DNA from 2 places in the Nocardioides palaemonis genome. Region 1 is predicted to be linked to the other one. Evidence: riboswitches for the same ligand, from Rfam matches in the RefSeq annotation. Region 1 holds a riboswitch; the other holds the start of a gene.

What was found. A riboswitch is a leader RNA that binds a small molecule or an ion and turns the genes downstream of it on or off. The one in region 1 is predicted to bind cyclic di-AMP.
Region 2: linked by a shared signal. The riboswitch ahead of KDN32_RS05090 (C40 family peptidase) and the one ahead of KDN32_RS23260 (C40 family peptidase) in region 1 are both predicted to bind cyclic di-AMP.

The regions. Positions count from the first base shown of each region.
Region 1 covers NZ_JAGVQR010000001.1:1,486,736-1,491,109, forward strand. Annotated here, with positions in the region: gene KDN32_RS07255 (glycosyltransferase 87 family protein) at 190-1,200, opposite strand; gene KDN32_RS07260 (hypothetical protein) at 1,320-1,526, shown strand; cyclic di-AMP (ydaO/yuaA leader) riboswitch at 1,652-1,817, shown strand; gene KDN32_RS23260 (C40 family peptidase) at 1,899-2,819, shown strand; gene KDN32_RS07270 (hypothetical protein) at 2,878-4,077, shown strand; gene KDN32_RS07275 (Flp family type IVb pilin) at 4,183-4,374, opposite strand.
Region 2 covers NZ_JAGVQR010000001.1:1,052,316-1,056,689, reverse strand. Annotated here, with positions in the region: gene KDN32_RS05100 (TetR/AcrR family transcriptional regulator) at 1-137, shown strand, start outside; gene KDN32_RS05095 (DUF3048 domain-containing protein) at 127-1,134, opposite strand; gene KDN32_RS05090 (C40 family peptidase) at 1,239-1,829, opposite strand; cyclic di-AMP (ydaO/yuaA leader) riboswitch at 1,832-1,993, opposite strand; gene KDN32_RS05085 (SDR family NAD(P)-dependent oxidoreductase) at 2,198-2,965, opposite strand; gene KDN32_RS05080 (phosphatase PAP2 family protein) at 3,041-4,138, shown strand; gene KDN32_RS05075 (HIT family protein) at 4,146-4,374, opposite strand, start outside.

The DNA.
Region 1 (4,374 bases):
GCCGGTGGCCGTAGTCCGCGGCGACGCCGTCCTCGGGGCCGACCCCGACGACGTCGCGGCGCTGGCCGCGGTCGCCGGGGACCGCGTCGTGCTCGCGCCGGCGCCCCTCTCCGAGGCGCTCGCCGTCGCGGGCGTCCGCCTGTGGGTCTCCAACCCGATCGACGCGTTCGCCCGCGACGACCAGGCGGCCTACCTCGACTTCCTCGAGGGACGCGACGGGGGCCGTCGCGCGATCCGGTCGTCGGACCTGGTCGTGACCCGTGGGGGCACCTCGCCCGACGACCTCGCCGCGTCGACCGACGGGCTCACGCCGGTGGACTGCCCGTCGGGGTGGTCCTGCTGGGTCGTCGACGACCCCGCGCCCGAGGCCTGAGCGGCCCGGTCGCGCAGGCGGGGCACCGCGGCGAGCACGGTGAGGGCGGCGGGTCCGGCGACGGGCGCGGCGAGCGCCATCGCCGCCGGCAGCGCCCAGCGCCGATCGGTGAGCGCACCCCAGACGAGCAGCGCGAGGGCGACGGGCAGCCGGAGTGCCAGCGGCCCGAAGGCCGCGGCGCCGACGACCTCGGTGCTCCGCTCGTGGCGGGTCAGGAAGTCGATCCAGTCGCCCCACGCGCCGGGAGCCACCGCGGCCGACACCGCGACCACCACGACGGTCCCCACGACGGACCAGGCGAGGCTGCGCCACTCCCGGCGCACCGCGTACCAGAGGGGTCCGAGGGCCGGCGTCAGCTTGGTCAGTGCCACGAAGGCCCACGCGGCCGCGGCACCGGGACGGGCGCCGGGACGGGCGGCGGCCACCACGACGAGCGCCATCAGCCAGAAGACGTTGCCGCTCAGGAGCTCGGGCGTGCAGCAGAGCACCAGCGGCACGGCGTAGCGCGGACCGAGCGGCCACAGCAGCCACACGAACGCCGCGAGCGCCGCGAGCGACCAGAGAGTCGCGAACACCGGCCACGGCAGCTGGGCGAGCGGCCACAGCGCCTGGACGAAGGCGGGGGAGTAGTTGTAGGCGTCGAGCTGGCCGGGCGCGAGGCGGTAGACCGCGTCGAGGGGTCCTTGCGCGGCCCGCCAGTAGGCGTGCGAGTCGATGCCGAACCTCATGTCGGTCATGACGTCGACGGCGAACGAGGTGAGCAGCAGCGCGTAGGCCCACACGACGACGAGGGGCAGCAGCCTGCGGGCCGTCGTCGAGGTGCTCACCTGCGGCACCCTATGCACGCCGCGTCACGGGCTGGCCGGTCGGGCGCGTCACGTGCGCGACACGCCGCGGCGCGACACGCCGGGACCCGCTGTCGGTGGGCCCTGCCACCTTTGCGGGCATGACGACACGGATCGATTGCGACACCTGCGTGGTGCGCGGACTGCACTGCCACGACTGCGTGGTGAGCGTCCTGCTCGGGCCGCCGCCCGAGCTGACGGTCGACGACGACGAGATGGCGGCGCTCGACGCGCTCGCCTCGGGCGGGCTGGTGCCGCCGCTGCGCCTGGTCGACCCCCGGAACGGGCCGGTCATCGAGTCGGCGTGAGGCCGGACGAGGGACGGAGGTCCCGAAGTGCGGAGAAGATTGGCGAGGCGCGGCACCGCCGTCTAGGCTGTCGCCCGACGTCCGTGACAGTGGGTCACCCGGCTCGCGCGGGCGTCGCGCCGAGTCGTCGCACCACGCCCCCGCACCACTGTGGTCGACGAGCCGGGGAACCACACTTCCCCCTGGGGTGAATCCCCTGCGAGGCGTGTCGCGCGAGCGGCACGAGGAGCAGGGGTAGGACAGTCGTGCCGAACCCGTCAGCTCACCCGGTAGGCGTACGACACCCGAGGAGTTCACCCGCTCGTGGCTCACCCCCGCAAGCGAGCTGGCGCGACCGCACTTGGTCTCACCGCGATCGCTGCCATCGCCTTCGTGCCTGCAACGCCCGCCCAGGCAGACCCCGACATCAAGACCGTCAAGGCTCGCGTCGACCGCCTCTACCACGAGGCCGAGGCCGCGCAGGAGCGGCTGCACGACGCCCGGCTCGACCTCGCCGACCTGCGCCAGGACCTCGCCGGCCTCAAGGCCGACCAGGCCCGGCAGGACGAGCGGCTCGACGCCGTGCGCGACCAGGTCTCCGACGCCGTCGTGCGCCAGCTCGAGGGTGAGGGCATCTCCACCGTCGGCCAGGTCGTCGTCTCCGAGGACCCGGGCTCGTTCCTCGACACCCTCTCCACGATGTCGTCGTTCAACGACCTGCAGTCCTCGCTGCTGTCCGACTACGACACCGAGCTGCAGGCCCTGGCGATCCGCCAGGAGGCCACCGACGACCGTGCCGACGAGATCGCCGACCTCACCGAGCAGCTGAGCTCGGAGAAGAGGACGGTCGACGACAAGCTGGCCGAGGCCAAGGACCTGCTCGCCGACCTCGAGGCGAAGGAGCGCGAGCGGCTGCTCGCCTCCCGCAGCGGGGTCTCCCGGATGCCGAGCTCGGTGCCCGCGTCGGGCCGCGCGGCCGCGGCCATCCAGTACGCGATGGCCCAGGTCGGGGACGCCTACGTCTACGGCGCGGCAGGCGAGAGCGCCTTCGACTGCAGCGGCCTGACCATGCGCGCCTGGGCCCAGGCCGGCGTGTCGCTGCCGCACTCGTCGTCGGCCCAGTACGGCTCCGGCCCGCACGTCGCCGCGAGCGACCTGCAGCCCGGCGACCTCGTCTTCTACTACAGCCCGATCAGCCACGTCGGCATGTACATCGGCAACGGCATGATCGTGCACGCCGCCAACCCCGGCGCGGGCGTCACGGTCTCGGGTCTCTACTCGATGCCGTACGTCGGCGCGGTCCGCCCTGGCTGACCTGCAGACCTCGAAGGCCGGCCGCCCACGCCTGTGGGTGGCCGGCCTTTCGTCGTGCGTGCTCCTGGCCGGTCTCGGGGCCGGTGCGGTGGTGCTCGGCCGAGACGGGCGCCACGACGTCCGCCCGGGGACGGTGGAGGCTCCCCGCGCCAGCCCGGCGGCGGCAGCGGCTGCGCTCGCCGACGTCGCGGCGGCCCTGCGCGACCGGGACACCGGTGCGCTCGTCGCGCTCGCGCCACCGGACGACGAGGCAGCACGCACCGCGCTCGAGGGTGTGGGACGCAACGTCCGCTCGCTCGCGGTCCGCGACGTCGCTGTGCGCTACGTCGACCAGGCCGGCACGGTGGCCGCCGACGGCTCCTGGACCGCGGTCGCCGAGGTGGACTGGCGCCTCGGCGACCAGGACGCCGCGACGTCGACGGCGGAGGTGCTGGTCGGCCTCGTGCCCGACGGGGCAGGCCTCGCCGTCTCCGGGTTCCTGGCGCCCGCGGGGGACCGGACGGCGCGGCTCCCGCTGTGGCTGCGCGGCCGGCTCTCCGTGGCCCGGTCCGGACGCGTCCTCGTGCTGGCCGACGGACCGCAGCGGGTGGCCGACACCGTCGCCCGTCGGGCCACCGTCGGCATCGGCGTGGTGCGGCGGGTGCTGCCGGACTGGACGGGCCCCGTCGTGGTCGAGGTGCCGGCGACGGCCGCCGACCTCGACGAGGCGCTCGGCGCCGCCCCCGGCACCTATGCCGGCATCGCGGCCGTGACCACCGCCGCCGGCAGCGGGACGGACGCGACAGCCCCGGTGCACGTCTTCGTCAACCCCGAGGTCACCTCGGGCCTGCGACGCGCCGGCGCCCAGGTCGTGATGAGCCACGAGCTGGTGCACGTGGCCACCGACGCGACCCGCACCCCGATGGAGACCTGGCTGCTGGAGGGCTTTGCCGACTGGGTCGCGCTGCGCGACGTGGACCTGCCGGACTCGACGACCCTGGGGCGTGCGATCCGCTCGGCGCGCGCCGACGGGGTGCCGGACCGGCTGCCGGCGGCGGCGGACTTCGACCCGCGGGCGAACGACCTCCAGGCACGCTACGAGCAGGCCTGGCTCGCGTGCCGCGTCGTGGCCGACGCGCTGGGGGAGCAGGGGCTCGTGCGGCTCTACGACGCCGCAGCAGGGGGCGAGCCGGTCGACCGGGCCCTGGCGCGCGCCGGGCTGCCGCTGCCGCGCCTCACCGCGCTCTGGCGCTCGGCGCTCGCCGACCTGGCCGGCTGATCCGGGCGGGTCTGCCGGCAGGCGGGTCGGCGGCGGGTCCGGGCAGCACGAAGGCCGGCACCGCGGGGCGGTGCCGGCCTGCGAGGGCGATCAGGTGGCTGGTGCTCAGACCTTGCTGCCAGCGCTGTTGAACAGGCTCTTGAGGTTGCCTCCGAGCAGGGTGACGGCGCCGATGATGACGATGGCGATCAGCGCGACCATCAGGCCGTACTCGACCGCGGTGGCGCCGCGCTCGTCGCGCCTGGCGCGGACGTCGTGGGCGAGCGCGATGAGCTGGACGTACAGGGTGTCGAGCAT
Region 2 (4,374 bases), 430 kb from region 1:
TCGCGGCCAGTGACGACGCGGCGTCGGCCGCGGACCGCGCGGAGCGGGCGATCGAGGCGGTGCTGACCGGGCTGCGCGAGCTCCTGGAGGCCGGTCGCGGCCCCCGGGAGCCCGGTGCCGCGCCGGCTACTTCGTGAACGTGACGTCGCCGTTGACGGCCGGCACGAGCTCGACCCAGGTGTGACCGGCCGGGACGGTGAGCTCGCCCTTCTTCGTGCTGAGCTCGATCTGGCCGGTCAGGCCGTCCTTGGACCAGGTGCCCCGGACCACGCGCCCGCCGTGGAACAGCAGCGCGGTGCCGGTGCCCTCGAACTTGGTCTCCGGGACGGGGTAGCCGGCGGGGTCCTTGTAGCCCGCGTCGCCCACCTTGACCCGGAGCACCAGCACCGACGTCGCCGGGAACTGGTCGCCCTGCGCGGCGTAGGAGTCGGTGTTGACGTAGCGGCCGTTCTGGAACTGCCACGACGTGGTGTGCGCACCGAAGTCGGCGGTGAGGCTGCTGGCCTTGCCGCCCTTGGGCAGGTCGGCCTCGGTGCCCCACGGCAGGTACGCCGGCGGCTCGTCGTCGGCCTTGAGGCGCTTGGAGATGTCGGCGAGGTGGGCGAAGAGGTTGTAGGGCGCCGAGCGCGTGTTGTCGCGGTAGACGCCGGCCGCACCCTCGGTGATCCACGGGATGCCGGCACCGTTGATCCGGTTGATGGTCACCTGCGCGGCGCCGCTGGTCACGACGGTCGCACCCTGGGGCACGATGCCGATGTCGCTGGCCCGCATCGAGCGGACCGGGCCGATGTCGGCCGGGACCTTGGAGTAGTAGAAGGCCGCCAGGCGGGTGTAGCCGCCCTCGACGAGCTCCTCCACGACCAGGTCGGCCGACCCGAGGCCGACCTGCGGCGCGCTGGAGGAGGTGTTGTCGACCTTGGTCACGATCACGGGGTGCTTCGGGGCCTTGCCCTTGCGCTCGAGGCCGGTCAGCGGCCAGTAGACGGGCTCCGGCGGCGCCGACGCCTGCGACGTCGTGGGCTCGGAGGACGCGGGGTCATCCGGGGCCTCGTCGTCGCTGCCCCCGCCACACCCGGCGAGCAGCAGCGAGGCCGCGGCGAGCGCGGCGACGGACACGGTGAGGCGGTGACGCACGGGTGACTCCGATCGGACGGGGGTGGTGCTCAGCAGCAAGTGTGCGGGCGCGCCTCCCCCGCGGGGGAAGGCGCGCCACACAGTAGAGGAGTGCGACAAGCGTCTCAGCGTCGGCGCAGCGTGCCGCCGAACCACTGGGACGTCCACGGCACCGCGACCTGGACCCGCTGGCCCGAGCCCGGCGCGTGCAGCATCACGGCGTGGCCGTGCGACCAGCGCAGGAAGATCGCCGCGTGGTAGACCCCGCCGCTGCCGTAGAAGAACATCAGGTCGCCGGCGCGCATGTCCTGCTTCGCGACGCGACGGGTGAACCCCGCCTGGGCGGCCGAGGTCCGCGGGACGGGGAACCCGGCGCGGCGATAGCTGTAGTAGACGAGGCCGGAGCAGTCGAAGGAGCCCGGGCCGCTGGCGCCGTAGGCGTACCAGTCGCCGCGCTGGCGCATCGCGGTGTCCCGCGCGCCGAGCACCCGGTCGTTGACCCGCCGGGCCGCCCGTCGCGCCTGCTTGCGCTTGCGCTCCTTGGCGGTCTGCTTCGCGACGGCGGTGGCGCCGGTGCTGGTGGTGCTCGTGGTGGTGCTGCCGGTCGGCGAGCCGCCGGCCGCGGTGGCCGCCGGGGCGGCGAGCATCGAGGCGCCGAGCCCGGCGCCGGCGAGGGCGAGCGCGCAGGCTCGCGCCGTGCGAGAAGTCGCAGGCATGGAGGTGTCCTTTCCCACGCCTGTGAGGTGAGCTGTCGGGCTGGAGCTGGAAGGTGCTCCGCCACCGAGGTGGCTGCGCCCCGAGCCGACGGCACACGCAGTCGCGTGCGCGCCGGCAGTGGAACCTGTGGGTCCCCCACTCCTGCCCTCGGTGTTCTCGGGGGTGCGTCCCGGCCGGGCAGGACTCGGCGTAGTCCGGGACGGTTCAGTTGTCGTGCGGTCGACGCCAGCAGGCGGGCCCGAGCCGGCCTGGGGATCCTCGACGGCCCACCACGCTGGCACACGGGCCCGACCGCCGCAAAACCGGCCCCGGCACGACGACGGCCCCGGACCCGCGTGGTCGCGGGTCCGGGGCCGTGAGGTTCGTCTCAGCCGAGCTTGCGGCCGCCGTCGACGTAGAGCGTCTGACCGGTGACGAAGGAGGCCTCGTCGCTGCACAGGAACGCCGCCGCGGCGGCGATGTCCTCGGGCTGGCCGACGCGGCGCACCGGCGTGGCCTCGGCGTTGAGCCGCTGCAGCTCCTCGGGCTCCATCTTCAGCCGGCGCGCGGTGGCGTCGGTCATCTCGGTGGCGATGAAGCCGGGCGCGATCGCGTTGGCGGTGATGCCGAACGGGCCGAGCTCGATGCCGAGGGTGCGGGTGAGGCCCTGGATGCCCATCTTGGCCGCGGAGTAGTTGGCCTGGCCGCGGTTGCCCAGCGCGGAGACGCTGGAGAGGTTGAGGATCTTGCCGTACTTCTGCTCCACGAACCGCGACTGCGCGGCCTTGGTCATGTTGAACACGCCCTTGAGGTGGACGTTCATGACCAGGTCCCAGTCGTCCTCGGTCATCTTGAACAGCAGGTTGTCGCGCGTGATCCCGGCGTTGTTGACCAGGACGTGGATGCCGCCCAGCTCGTCGACGACGCGCTGGACCGCGGCCTCCGCGGCGGCGGCGTCGACGACGTCGCAGGCGATCCCGACGGCGCGGGCGCCGTCGCTGAGCTCGAGGCGGCCCGCGGCGTCCTGGGCGGCGGCCTCGTCGAGGTCGAGGACCGCGATCGACGCGCCCTCGCTCGCGAACCGCTGCGCGATGCCGAAGCCGATGCCCCGCGCTGCTCCGGTGATGACGGCGACGCGCCCGTCGAAACGACCCATCTGGACTCCTGAGTTCTGGGGGTGTTGAGGACGTCGCCGAGGCTACCCACCCGCCGGAGTGGGTACGGTGCCGGGATGGGGAGGCGTGAGTTCCGGGCCGCCGCGGTCGTCGCGGCCCTCATGGCGGTCGCGGCGCTGCTGGTGGCGTGGACGCACCACCTGCCGGTGCGCGACCCGGACGGGGCGTCGCTGCCGACGTGGTTCCGGCTGCCGACGATCGTCGGCTCGGCGATCCTGCTCGACGTCCTTGCGCGGTGGGCGCTGCTGCGCCGGCGCCCGGGGCCGGACGGCCGACCGTCCCTGCTGACGGTCGCCCGCGAGCGGTGGACGCGTGACCAGCTCGCGTTCACGGTCAGCGGGCTGCTCACCTGGTACGTCGCCTACGTCGCGTTCCGCAACCTCAAGAGCTACGTCCCGTTCGTCACCGACCGGCTCGCCGATCCCGCGCTCGCCCGGTTCGACCACGCGATGTGGCTCGGGCACGACCCGGCGGTCGTCCTGCACCACGTCCTCGGCACGGGCGTGGCCAACTGGGTGTGCGCCGCCGTCTACCTGATCTGGATCGGGCTCGTCCCGGCCAGCCTGGCGATCGCCCTGGTCTGGACGCGGCGCTCGACCGCCGGCGCGTGGTACGTCACCGCGATCTCGGTCGACTGGATGCTGGGGGCCGCCCTCTACTACGCCGTCCCGTCGCTCGGGCCGACGTACGCCCGGCCCGAGTGGTTCGCCTCGCTCCCCCACACGCCCAACACCTCGGTGCGCGACGCGCTGCTCGCCGACCGGGTGCAGGTGCTCTCCGGCCCCTGGGACACCCATGCCGTGCAGACCATCGCCGCCTTCGCGTCGCTGCACGTCGCGGTCATGGTGACGATCTGCCTGATGACCGAGGTCATGCGCCTGCCTCGCGCCGTCCGGGTCGCGGCGTGGACGTTCCTGGCGCTCACCGTCCTGGCCACCGTCTACCTCGGCTGGCACTACGTCGCCGACGTGCTCGCGGGCTTCGCGGTCGGCACCGCGGCGTTCGTCATCGCGGCGGTCGCGACCGGCAACCCGCTGCAGCGTCGCGAGCGGCCGTGGACCTTCCGCGGGGCGCTCGACCTCGCCCCGGTCGCGGCCGCACCCGTCCCGGCGTCCCACGACGACGACCCCGACGCCGTCGGGTCCCGGGGCTGAGCGTCCCTCAGGCGAGCGCGGCGCGGAGCCTCTCGGCGTACGCCTCGGGCTCGCCGTCGGCGTACTTCGTGCGGGGCCAGAAGAAGCCGCGCAGGCCGTCGCCCTTGGTGCGCGGCACGACGTGGAGGTGGAGGTGGGGCACCGACTGGCTGACGGTGTTGTTGATCGCCACGAACGAGCCCTGCGCGCCGAGGCCGTCCTTGACGGCGACCGCCAGCCGCTGCGCGGCCTCGAGG